3 regions of the Priestia sp. TGN 0903 genome follow, and region 2 is predicted to be linked to each of the others. Evidence: riboswitches for the same ligand, from Rfam matches in the RefSeq annotation. Region 2 holds a riboswitch; each other region holds the start of a gene.
What was found. A riboswitch is a leader RNA that binds a small molecule or an ion and turns the genes downstream of it on or off. The one in region 2 is predicted to bind cobalamin.
Positions count from the first base shown of each region.

Region 1: it holds a riboswitch for cobalamin, as region 2 does, so the genes downstream of both, ACRPLY_RS23655 (sodium:proton antiporter) here and nikA (nickel ABC transporter substrate-binding protein) in region 2, are expected to answer to the same signal.
Region 3: it holds a riboswitch for cobalamin, as region 2 does, so the genes downstream of both, metE (5-methyltetrahydropteroyltriglutamate--homocysteine S-methyltransferase) here and nikA (nickel ABC transporter substrate-binding protein) in region 2, are expected to answer to the same signal.

Region 1 is NZ_JBOZGL010000010.1:16,178-20,447, reverse strand. It holds gene ACRPLY_RS23660 (M20 family metallopeptidase) at 1-985, opposite strand, end outside; gene ACRPLY_RS23655 (sodium:proton antiporter) at 1,217-2,014, opposite strand; cobalamin riboswitch at 2,148-2,330, opposite strand; gene ACRPLY_RS23650 (organic hydroperoxide resistance protein) at 2,436-2,855, opposite strand; gene ACRPLY_RS23645 (undecaprenyl-diphosphatase) at 3,007-3,600, opposite strand; gene ACRPLY_RS23640 (ABC transporter ATP-binding protein) at 3,747-4,270, opposite strand, start outside.
Region 2 is NZ_JBOZGL010000008.1:100,454-104,723, reverse strand. It holds gene ftsZ (cell division protein FtsZ) at 297-1,301, shown strand; cobalamin riboswitch at 1,304-1,494, shown strand; gene nikA (nickel ABC transporter substrate-binding protein) at 1,638-3,179, shown strand; gene ACRPLY_RS22775 (GNAT family N-acetyltransferase) at 3,249-3,776, shown strand.
Region 3 is NZ_JBOZGL010000002.1:768,401-772,670, reverse strand. It holds gene metE (5-methyltetrahydropteroyltriglutamate--homocysteine S-methyltransferase) at 46-2,340, opposite strand; cobalamin riboswitch at 2,491-2,679, opposite strand; SAM riboswitch class I at 2,759-2,869, opposite strand; gene ACRPLY_RS10500 (hypothetical protein) at 2,950-3,201, opposite strand; gene ACRPLY_RS10495 (hypothetical protein) at 3,460-3,630, opposite strand; gene ACRPLY_RS10490 (metallophosphoesterase family protein) at 3,788-4,270, opposite strand, start outside.

The DNA of each region.
Region 1 (4,270 bases), on a different contig from region 2:
ATTTCATACCCAGTTTGGCCGCAATCGACTGAGCGCATTCAAATAACTCTTCCGTTTGTTTAGACTTAACCATTGGAGGACGGTTCATGCCTCCTGTTACTTCAATCTTAATCCCTTTTAAAATGGGCGTTAAATTCAAAATAATATCCGTCATACGTTTTGCTTCTTCTTCTGTAGAAACACGTAAATCCACGTGCGCTTCTGCATATTCCGGCACTACATTCGTACCGCTGCCTCCGGTAAATGTCCCAACGTTCACCGTTGTACCTTTTTCATAATCGGTTAAGCTCTGCAGAAAAATCACTTGGCGCGCTAGCTCTTCAATAGCATTGATTCCTTCTTTGTGGTGATTACCAGCGTGGGCTGCTCGTCCCCACACCTTTACGGTGAAAATACCCGCTCCTTTGCGCGACGTTTTTAACGCACCTGAACCCGCCACCGCAGGTTCTGCTACTAGCACTGCTTCACTTCTTTGTGCTTCTTCTTCTATATATTTTTTAGAGGAAATTGATCCAATCTCTTCATCTGAATTGCAGAAAAACACAATTTTTTTATCCATTTCTAAGCCGAGCTCTTGAATCGCTTTAATTGCCCATATTGATTGCACAATGCCGCCTTTCATATCTAAAATTCCCGGACCATAAAGCTTGTTTCCTTCTGTTCTTAGACTCAGCCTTCCCTTTTCCCATACCGTGTCAAAGTGACCGATAATTAAAAGCTGCTTCTCTCCTTCTCCAATCGTAAATTTCAAGTGGTTTCCTACTTCTTTTTCTTCTATGATTTCATACCCTACGCCTAAACGCTTCTGAAACAGCTGCGTTAAATACATTCCACACTGATCCACTAACTCTTTACTGTAGGACGGTGATTCTTTTTTCACAAATCCAACTAAATCTTCGAGCATCTCTTGTTCATGTTCTTTTAAATAACTAAATACGCTTTGTTCTACCATTACCTGACTCAAATCAATTCCTCCTCCAAACAACCCCTGCTGCTTGTGCATTCATTGCTTTTATTTATCGTACGTATGAGTATGTTCTACGTTTCACATAACGACCTTAAATTATCCTTAATTATAATGGTTTTCAGACAATTTTCCATCCTTAAAATACAGATAATACTTTAACTTATTCATAACCGACCGAAAATAGCCATAAACTTCAACAAATTTATACAAAAAAGCTTCAATCTTCAACAGATTAAAGCTTTCATTTTATTAATTGACATTTATTTTGATATTTTTCCCTTTTGACTTCACACTTACAAAAACAAACATAGACACTAAAAAAACAAACAAAATAACGCCAACCATTTCAAAGTTTACTTCGGCCCATGGATTAAAGAAAGTGAATGCTAAGTAGAAGGACACCCCGTATGCGAGGATAACAATAACCCAGCCCATCAAGCGGGAAGCAGATTGCCCAAACTTACTCGATTCATTCACCATTTTATGTACAATCAGTGAATCGATTGTATCTGTCAGCATCATACCAAACATAAATACTAGTCCTAATAAAAGCGGCGTATATTTGCCTGCGTTCCCTACAGCTAGAGACCACACGGCCGTTTGACTGACCGTTTCAGCCGCTAGGGCAAACAGCGCTCCTACAAGAATAATTAAAAAAGGATTCGTTGTTCCTTTTGCGATTTTCGGAATAAACTTCCCTTTTAACCCGCTCACCTGAAACTCTTCTTCTTTGTTTTTAGTTCGAAGCAAATGATATGTGTTTAATGTCCCAATCAGAAAGAGAGAGATGATAGATACCCAAGATGCAAAATGATCGAAATATGCTGGAAACGTAAAATTCTTCATCACTACGCCCAGCACCCCGGCCGTGACGGCCACCATTCCTCCATGACCTAGTGAAAACAGCGTTCCGACCCACGGAGCAAAACGGCTGCCCATTCGCCAATTATATCGGGTCTGGCCATCAATAAAAGCTAAGTGATCTGCATCTAATCCGTGCCTGATTCCTAATAAAAAGACAAGTAAAAAAACTGATAAACCTTCCATTTCCTACACTCCTTTTTTTAAAATAAAACGTAAAAAAGCCTCAATTCTATAGAAATTGAGGATGTGTCGGCATATGAAAATAAACAGTAATTGCTCACTGCGTACCTTGATACACCGCCTCTTTCCTAGAAGAGTCAAGTGTACAGAATAGGTAGGTCTCCTGGCTTGAGATCATCATTTTCTACCGCCTTCCCCGTTTTGAGTGACGATAAGATAGAAAACTCCCTGCTTACAGTGGCTGGACCGCTCGAGATTTGCACTCGATTCCCTGTTACCTCTTACGCTATGTAAGAGCACCTAAACTGTGCGAATGATTCATTTTCTTCCTCATTATACTAGTACTCCTTACAAATGAATAGAGAAAATTCAAATAAAAAAGCCCTGCTGAGCTTTACATGCTTAGCAGGGCTTTTTAAAGCAATTAAACTACTTCTACCGTTACGTCTACGTTGCCGCTGATTGCTTTTGAATACGGGCAGTATGAGTGGGCTAGGTCTACATATTTTTTAGCTGTTTCTAAATCTAAACCTTCGATATGAGCTTCAAGCGCTACAGCAATTTTCACTCCTTGATCAGCTTTATCTGGAAGCAGCTGAACCGTAGCTTTTACTTCACTGCTTTTAATTTCTACGTTATGTTTTTTCAACATAAATTCTAACGCGCTGTTGAAACAAGCACTGTATCCAGCTGCAAATAGCTGCTCTGGGTTTGTTGCTGTTGTTGCTTCTCCACCAAGCGCTGGAGGTGTTGCAACGTCTAAATTAAAGATATTATCTAAAGAATGAACTTCTCCTGTTCTTCCACCTGTGTTAACGACTGTTGTTTCATATAAAGCTTTCATGTATAAATCTCTCCTCTTTTTTAGTAATTTTATTAAAATTTTTTATTTATCGTTTCTGTAATTTAATTGTACACAATTTAATTTTAAAAAACAAGTATTAAATACATTAAAAATTTTCCAATAAAAAAAGCCGCGTATATGCGACTTTTTCTTAATAATATTGAGACTGTTCGTCATAAGCTGATTTTCGAAAAATAGACAAGTTGGTAATAGCCCTCATCAGTTTCGTATTAAAAATAACATAATGAATAAACAGCGCCAGCACGCAGCCTAGAATAGCTCCTGTTAACACATCGAATGGATAGTGAACGCCAACCCATACGCGTGAAAATGCAATGAGTGCACCCATGACAACCCACATGCGCCCTGAACGTTTGAAATGCAGCCAGATGGTAAAAGTGATAACTAATGCAGATGTAGCATGATCGCTTGGAAATGAAGAATTCGCGGCGTGATCAATAAGCTGATTCACGTGGTGAGAGATAAACGGACGATCTCGATAAGCAAATAAACTAATCACTTTATTGATAATGACTCCTGTGGCACAAGCACATAAAGCTTGAAATGCTACAACACGGCTGCCGTTTTTATTAATAAGTAAAAACAAGCCGAGTAAAACAATAAGTACATACTGGGCATAATCTGCAAAGAATACCATTAGCGAATCTACAAACTTCACATGCGAGGCGTACTGATTCACCGCATGGAAAATGGTATAGTCTACTGAATTAATAGCTGATAACATAATCGAAATCCTTTCTTATTTTTAAATGTCATTAGCTATCTTATCAGTTTCTGAAGAAAATGAACATGTTTTTGTCAGAAGCTTCCTAACTGGTATTTATAAATGACTTAGTCAGGCTGAGTGGTAAGTCAACAGATTTTTGCCCATTAACTTACCTGCGAATGATCCACGATGTTTTGTTGCAAAAAGATTTCTTCTAAAGAAGGCTCTTCTACGTGAATTTGATAAATATCGATGCCGCATTGAATCAATTCGCGAATAATCAGAGGGATATTTCTCTCTTTTTGAAGCATCACTTTTGTGTACGTGTGATGGTATTCCACGTCCGGACTCACCGTACGGAAAAACTGTTGAATATATGCTTTATGACTGCTTGGGTAAGGATCATGTTTAATCATCACCGTTTTTTTCGCTTGGTATTGAAAACGCAGTTCTTCCATTGTCCCTTCTACTAAAATAACACCATTTTTCATAATCGCTACACGTGTACAAATCTTCTCAACTTCATTTAAATTATGAGACGTCATAAAAATTGTCTTGCCTTGATTTTGAAGTTCTCTTATTAATTCATGAATGTGGAGAGCAGATTCAATATCTACTCCAGAAGTTGGTTCATCTAAAAAGACAAGATCTGGGTCTGTTACAATCGCTTGAGCAATTCCTAACTTCT
Region 2 (4,270 bases):
TATTATTCTCTTAGTCACATCTTACTCAAAATTAAATACAGACATCTGTCAAATGAATGATACAATAAGCTTATATGCCGTTTTGAGTGGGAAAACCAAAAAAGAGTTCGGCGTACTAACTTCAGAACAACAATAATTTTACATAAAGATGTAAAGATTTAAAGGTTAAAAGAGAAATGTATAAAATCTGTAAAACAAAAGAACAGTTACGCGTTAAACATAGGAGTAAAAGGTTCTTCACGTGTTTTTTCGGATAATAAGAGAAAGTAATTTTGATCATTGAGGAGGAACTTAGAATGTTTGGATTTGATGCAGATGTATCGCCATTAGTGCGAATTAAAGTAATTGGAGTCGGCGGTGGAGGAAATAACACCGTTAACCGTATGATTGAACATGGTGTACAAGGGGTAGAATTTATCGCCGTTAATACGGATGCTCAGGCGCTTAATTTATCTAAAGCAGATGTGAAAATGCAGATTGGTGCGGCATTAACGCGAGGATTAGGTGCAGGAGCTAATCCAGAAGTAGGAAGAGAAGCTGCAGAAGAAAGCAGAGAGCAAATTCAAGAAGTACTGCAAGGCGCAGATATGGTATTCGTAACAGCTGGCATGGGGGGAGGCACTGGTACTGGAGCAGCTCCGGTTATTGCCCAAATTGCCCGTGAACTAAATGCTTTAACAATTGGAGTAGTTACTCGCCCTTTCAAGTTTGAAGGAAATAAACGTACCAAGCAAGCAGTAGGCGGTATTACTGCGATGAATGAATCGGTAGATACCCTTATTGTCATTCCAAACGACCGCTTGCTTGAAATCGTTGATAAAAAGACACCTATGCTTGAAGCATTCCGTGAAGCAGATAATGTTCTTCGCCAAGGTATTCAAGGTATTTCAGATTTAATCGCTGTTCCGGGGCTGATTAACCTTGACTTTGCTGATGTAAAAACAATTATGTCTAATCAAGGATTTGCGCTTATGGGTATCGGACGAGCTTCGGGATCAGATCGAGCAATTGAAGCAGCGAAAAAAGCGATTTCTAGTCCGCTGCTAGATGCATCGATTGATGGAGCAAGAGGCGTGCTGCTGAACATTACGAGCGGCAGCAGCCTGAGTCTTTACGAAGTACAGGAAGCAGCAGATATTGTCACGTCCGCTTCTGATCAGGACTTAAATATGATTTTTGGATCTGTGATTAATGAAGATTTAAAGGACGAAATGATGGTAACCGTTATTGCCACTGGATTTGATGATGAAGATATTTCACCATCAGCTTCCACTTCTAGAGTTTCAAGAGCACGCTACTAAATTAAATAACCAGCTTTTATGGTGGCAATTGTTTTTCAATTGCCTTAAAAGGGAATCCGGTGAAAATCCGGAGCGGTCCCGCCACTGTAACAAGGAGCCTTATGTCAAAAAGCCACTGTCTATTTAGAGACGGGAAGGCGGTATAAGGCAATGACTTGAAGCCAGGAGACCTGCCATAAATCGCAGCACACAATAACCTACGAGGATAGGGAGGTGTTTTGGCAGAATCAAAAATACGATAAACAAGGGATACGTTTATCTGAATTTGTTGTGAAGGCAAGCACTTCTTTTTAGAAGTGCTTTTTTTGTGTATTAAAATAGAAGGTGGAAAAATGAATGATAAATAATAAAAAACTTGTATCTATGATATTTCTCGTGTTACTTTGCCTCACTGCTTGCGCTCCTAATGAAGAGAGCGTAAGTATAAAAGAAAGAAAGAAAACGGATAAAAGTGTGACGTTTTTATTTAATTTTACATCTGCAACGCTTGATCCTCATACGGACGATAATTATACAGCAGTTCGTGGGGGAGTAGGGGAGACGCTTGTTAAAATCAACGACGATTTAAAAATAAAGCCTTGGCTTGCTGAAAAGTGGGAAACGAAAGATAACGGCCTTACATGGACATTTATGATAAGAAAGAACATCACGTTTCAAAACGGAAAAGCGCTGGATGCAAATGCCGTTAAGTCTTCTCTTCAAAGAACGATAGACCAAAGTTATGCGATGAAAAACGCTTTAAATATTAAAGAAATGAAAGCGAACAGTCATGCGCTGACAATTACATTAAAAGAACCAATGCCTAAATTTCCTTCTGAATTAGTGCATCCAAATACAGCTATTATAGATGTTAATGCTTCTAATATAGCTAAGAAGCCCATTGGTACGGGTCCATTTCGCGTCTTGTCTTTTGATCAAGGAAATCAAGTAAAATTAGAAAGATATGAAAATTATTGGGGTGGAAAAGTGAAATTGAAAAGTGCGATCTTTGGATTTAACGAAGATGCTAATGCGCGAGTTGCTGCTCTTCAATCTGGAACAGCCGATATTATTTATCGCCCGCCTTTAGAAAGCTTGGGCACTTTACAAACAGATCCGTCTTTTAAAGTAAGTGGAGTACCTAGTGTGCGCACCCATTTATTGCTTTACAATCAAACTAATGACGCATTAAAAGACGAAAATGTAAGAAAAGCTATCGATACCTTATTGAACCGAAAAGAAATTGTTAGCAGCATCATGAACAATCAAGCGGCAGCGGCTCGAGGTCCATTTTTACCCCAATTTCCTTTTGCTGATAGTACTGCTAATGAGCAAAGAGGTATGACATCTGCTAAAAAATATTTAGAGAAAGCAGGCTATCAAATCAAAAATGACAAAGCAATTAAAAATGGAAAGCCACTATCGCTCTCTCTTGTCACATACAGTTCTTTGCCAGAACTGCCTTTAATTGCTCAGCTTATACAGTCTAATGCCAAAGAGTTAGGAATTACTATTAAGATTCAACTAGTTGAAGATAGCGATGAATATGTAATGGCAAAAGATGATTGGGATTTAGCATTGTACAGCCTTATCACAGCACCTAGAGGAGATGCCAGCTATTATTTAAGTACGAACTATTTGCCCGGCGGTGGTTTAAATGCCAGCCGGATTAATGATGATACGCTAACAAAAATGATAGAACAGTTAAATTCAACAGTAGATGACGCAAAACGAGATCAGTTAGCCAAACAAGCAACCGCTTTGATTAATAGAAAAATGCTGACGTCATCGATTGTACATCCAAACATTGTTGTTGCTTATAATCAAAAAGTGAAAAACTGGACAACAAATCCAAGCGAGTATTATATGCTGACTCAGCATTTAGACGTAACGCCGTAGTTAACATTGCAGCATAAGCAGAGAAAAGAAAAAGTATACAATGATCGTTAAAAGGATGTGACAGTAAACGTGCAAGAAGTACAAATGTATCAAATTAAAGAAGTAAAAGAAAAGGATGCTGAAGTGATTCAGTTTGTCATGAATATGCGGAATGAGCTATTTCCTATACTGGAAAAAAATCAGCTTCCTGTGGATTTGCTTCATTTTAATGAACATTACGTTCAAGCGAAAGACGCTGCTTTTTTTGCAGCTGTTACGGAAAATCAACAAGTAATTGGAACCATTGGTTTATACGCTTACGATGGACGGTTTCATGCATTAAAAGAGCGATATGAACATAGAACTGCAGCTGAGATTGTAAAATGCTATGTCGATCCAGCGTACCGGCGTCTAGGCATTGGACAGCAGCTGTTAAAAGCAGTTGAACAATTTGCCCAAAGTCATTTTTATGACACGCTGTATCTGCATACTCATCCTTTCTTACCTGGCGCTATTCCTTTTTGGGCTTCACAAGGCTTTATCAAAAGGCTAGCTGAACAGGACGAACCATGGAATACGCTGCACATGGACAGAAAAATACAACGAGTCGTAACGTAACGAGATCATACAGTAATTACCATGGAATCTGTATATGGGCTCATGCTATAATGAACGTAACTTACATTTATAGCCTGTAGGGCAAGTCCTTACAGAAAAGAACCACGTTTCGAATTGGCTGAAACGTGGTTTTTTTCTATAAAAAACAAGTAACAAAATATTTTTAAAAATATATATGAAATCGCTTTCAAAATAATGAAATATATTATATAATTACTAGTGTTGTGTTGTACTTTGTTAGTGTTAAATCAATATCCTACATGTGTGAGCCGATTGCCTTATGGTAGTCGGCTTCCTTTTTTTATAGTAGAAGTCTAAAGGGAAACAGCGTTCGTTAAAATGGCTGTAATTGTCATGATAATAGTTGTCCCAAAGGCCCACTTGAAAAGAAAGAAAAGTAGCAATCATTCCAAACCCTAACAAAGAAAGCATTATCCATCACCTCTTAAAAATTTAGAAAATTCTATTAATTTATGTTATAGCATTAGAATTAA
Region 3 (4,270 bases), on a different contig from region 2:
CAAGCAATGTAGCGTTTACACTGCTTGGCCTTTACTTTCTTGTTATTAAGCGTTTTGTAATAAATTTTTTCTTGTTTGTTTTGCAGACTCAACCATCACTTTTAAAGCTTCCACCGTCTCGCTGATTCCTCTTGTTTTAAGACCGCAGTCGGGATTAATCCAAAACAATGCAGGATCAAGCACTTTTAGAGCGCGGTCAATGTTTCGTGTCAGCTCTTCAAGCTTCGGTACGCGCGGGCTGTGGATATCATATACGCCAAGTCCAATTCCCTGGTTATACGTATGTTTTTCAAACGCATAAATTAATTCACCATGGCTTTTGGACGTTTCAATGGAAATCACGTCGGCATCAAGCGCTTTGATCGCATCAATAATCTCTTCGAATTCCGAATAGCACATATGCGTGTGAATTTGCGTCTCGTTTTGCACCGATACTGTGGCTAATTTGAACGCGTACACCGCGGCGTTCAAGTAGCTTTCCCAGTTTTCTCGTTTTAACGGCAGTCCTTCACGCAGCGCCGGTTCATCTACTTGAATCATTGAGATGCCCTGACTTTCAAGTGCTTCCACTTCTTTTCTAAGAGCAAGCGCAATTTGATTTGCCACGTCGTAGCGCGGGATATCATCACGCACAAATGACCAGTTTAAAATCGTAATCGGCCCCGTCAGCATTCCTTTAACAGGCTTATTGGTTAGAGACTGTGCGTAGACCGTTTCTTTGATCGTCATCGCCTGCTCGTACGAGACATCTCCGTAAATAAGCGGCGGCTTCACGCAGCGAGAACCGTATGATTGCACCCAGCCAAACTTCGTAAACTGAAAACCTCCTAATTTTTCACCGAAGTATTCAACCATGTCCGTGCGCTCAAACTCTCCGTGCACAAGGACATCTAAGCCGATGTCTTCTTGAATTTCAATCCATTTTTTGATTTCAGCGTTAATGTACGCTTCATATGCTTCATCGCTTAACTCTCCTTTACGCCACTTCAGACGCTCTTTTCGCACTTCTTTTGTTTGCGGAAAGCTTCCAATTGTTGTCGTTGGAAGAAGCGGCAGTTGAAACGCTTCTTGCTGAACGCGTTGACGTACGTCAAACGACGCTTGGCGCTGTGCTTTATAGCTGTGCAGCTGCTTCAGCTCTTTTTGCACGTCTTGATGGTTTCGAAAAGATGATCCATTTAATGCTTGAATCGCCTGTTTACTTTCACTTATTTCTTTTTCTATTGCTTCTTTTCCTTGCTGCACCGCTTTTGTTAAAAGCGTGATTTCCTTTAGCTTTTCATCTGCAAAAGACAGCGCGTTTTTTAGAATTGGCTCAATGGTTTTTTCGCTTTTCACCGTGACAGGAACATGTAATAAACTTGATGAAGGCTGCAGAATCAAACGGTCTTTTGATACGGCTTCTTCAATTTCACTGATTGTTAAAAGCTGTTCGTCCAAGTTTTCACGCCAAATGTTTCGTCCGTCAATCACTCCTGCTGCCAGCACTTTATCAGTTGGAAAACCATATTTATTAAGCGCCGTGAGATTTTCGCCTCGGTCATGTACAAAATCCAATCCAATTCCGTGAACAGGAAGAGCAACTACTTCTTTATAGTAATCTACGCTGTCAAAATACGTCTGCAAAATGACTTTTACATTCGGTGCCGCTTTTTTCAAAGCTTCATAGACTTCTTTATACAGTGCCAGGTCTTCTTTTGATAGCGTTGTAGCTAAAACCGGCTCATCTATTTGTACCCACTCCACGCCTTCTGCCTGCAGCTCCGCTAAGATTGTTGCATAAAGAGGAACAAATTGTTCAACTACTTTTTTAAACTCACTTTTTTTATATCCTTTTGACAGCTTCACAAATGTTACTGGACCTAAAATAACGGGTTTGCCTTTGATATTCAGCTTTTGTTTTGCTTCTTTGTAAAATTGAAGCGGGCGATTTTCTACAAGTGCTGGCGTACATTCCTCAAGCTCGGGTACAATGTAGTGATAATTTGTGTTAAACCATTTTGTCATCGTAGAGGCTACCGCACCTTTTGTTCCTCGGGCGATGTCAAAATACGTTTCAAGGGATACCGGGCCTCCGCTATATTCAAAGCGCTTTGGCACCAAACCAAACATAGCGGCTGTATCTAACACGTGATCGTATAAGCTAAAATCGCCGACTGGAATTAATTCAATTCCTGCGTCACGCTGTTTTTTCAGATGCCCAAGACGAAGAGCTTCAATTTCCTGAAGAAAGATATCTTTCTCTAGCTTTCCTGCCCAAAACTGCTCAAGCGCTTTTTTCCATTCTCGTTTTTCACCAATTCTTGGATAACCTACATTTGAACTTTTTACACTGCTCATTTTTTCCACTCCCTATATATTTTTTTATCGCTAAACTAAAAAATCTCCCTTTTCGAAATGAAAAGAGAGATGATACGCATACTTAACTAAAGTTGAGATAGCCTGTTTTTCTCAACACGTATTCCTCACTCCTCTCTATATCCCGTAGAGCTTAAGTGCATACAACAGGCAGGTCTCCTGACTTAGGTTCATCGCTTCCTATCCCTTCCCATTTCAACATGAAACAGTGGTTAATAAGTTGCTCCCCATTACAGTGGCGGGACCGCGCCGGCTTTTCACCGGTCTTCCCTTTTAAGCTGCGTACATTCGTTACACAGCACCTGATGCATTTCTATGAAATTGTTCATTCAAAACACCTTTACATAAAATAAAAAGCCTCTCTATCATGAATAGAGAGGCATAGTATCTATGAAATCCTCTCTTATTTTTCAAAGCTGTACGCTTTGCAGGATGTAGCACCTTTTTAACAAGATTGTTAAATGGTTGCCGGGCTTCACAGGGCCAGTCCCTCCGCCTCTCTCAATAAGAGTTTTAATTGTTTATAATATTTTGAATGTAGAGTCATCTTAACACCTTACATTTATGTTGTCAAAAGAAATTTCAAAAAAATTAGTTTTCAGGAGGCGTTGACGCTAATTTTTGCCTTAATAATTTGTAATCATCTTTTCGATGTGTTTCGATCAAGTCTTTTGCTCCTTGATGATACCCTGAAGAATAGATGTACTCTACCGCCGTTTCGATAAGCATTCTCTTTTCTTCCGCACATTCTCGGTCCATTAGGGGGAACAGTCTACCTAAAAGGTCATTTAAATCTTCCTTAATAAAACGATTGAGTCCTTCTTGCATCTTTTCGTTTGCCATGATAGCTCCTCCATTTGCTGTGTATGTTCTAAGTTTCTATAAACAGGCATTTCACTGTGAATGTTAAGATAAAGTTAAGTCATTAAACAGTATATCAAGTGAATATTTTTCTTCAATTACATATGTAATACAAATATATGACAAATATAGAGAATATATCATCATTCACTATCTATTATAACGCTTGACTGGGCCTTCTGCTACAAGGTTTCGTACGGTTTTCCAAAAGAGGTTGAGACATAACCAAGTGAATCCAATCTAAAGGCAAATGGGATACATGAGCTGAATCGCTTGTGACACCGCAGTTGATTTCCGTACAAGACTTCGCTTTCCGCGGGCGGTCGCTGAGCCTCCTCGTCGCATAAGCTCCTGTGGGGTCTCACGTGTTCCGCTTTTCCCGCAGGAGTCTTCGTCTTGTGCTCCAATCACCTGCTAGAAAGACCTATACACATGAAATCTACGTTTACCCTAATAAAAAAATGAACCACTAATCAAGATGCTTGATTAGTGGTTCATTTTTCATTTCGCCTAAAACCCTTTTTTCCCAGCCTCTTTTTTTTGAACCTAGCTTTCTACTTTCATGTTTTTACAAACAACTTCTTCGAGGTCGTCCAAAATCCTTCCAAAGAAGAGGTCCTAAAATGTCGTACCGGCTAACAAAAAACTCCGTAAGATTATAATTATTTAAAATTAAAGGCGGTTCAAAATCAAGGGGAGCACCCGCGCCTCCTGATAATACAAAATCAGTACCTCTTCCAAGCGTAAACGACCCGTTTCTGTTTTTTCTAATAAACTGCTCGTCATACGCATGCACGTGGCTGACTAACACTTTTTTCACGCGATGTTCTTGAATTAAATCAAAAAATTCTTGACTTTGAGGAGTCGTTACAGGAAAACCTCCCAGGTCTGACCACCGGCCAATATTTGGCTGCGCATGCATGGCTACAACGGTATTACGAGGAGCATCCTCTAGCTGCTGCTCTAAATAATTCAGCTCTCTATCTGTAAATCCATATATTTTATTCTTGGGACTGATGATATTATTTAATGCGATGCACCGGAAGTTAAA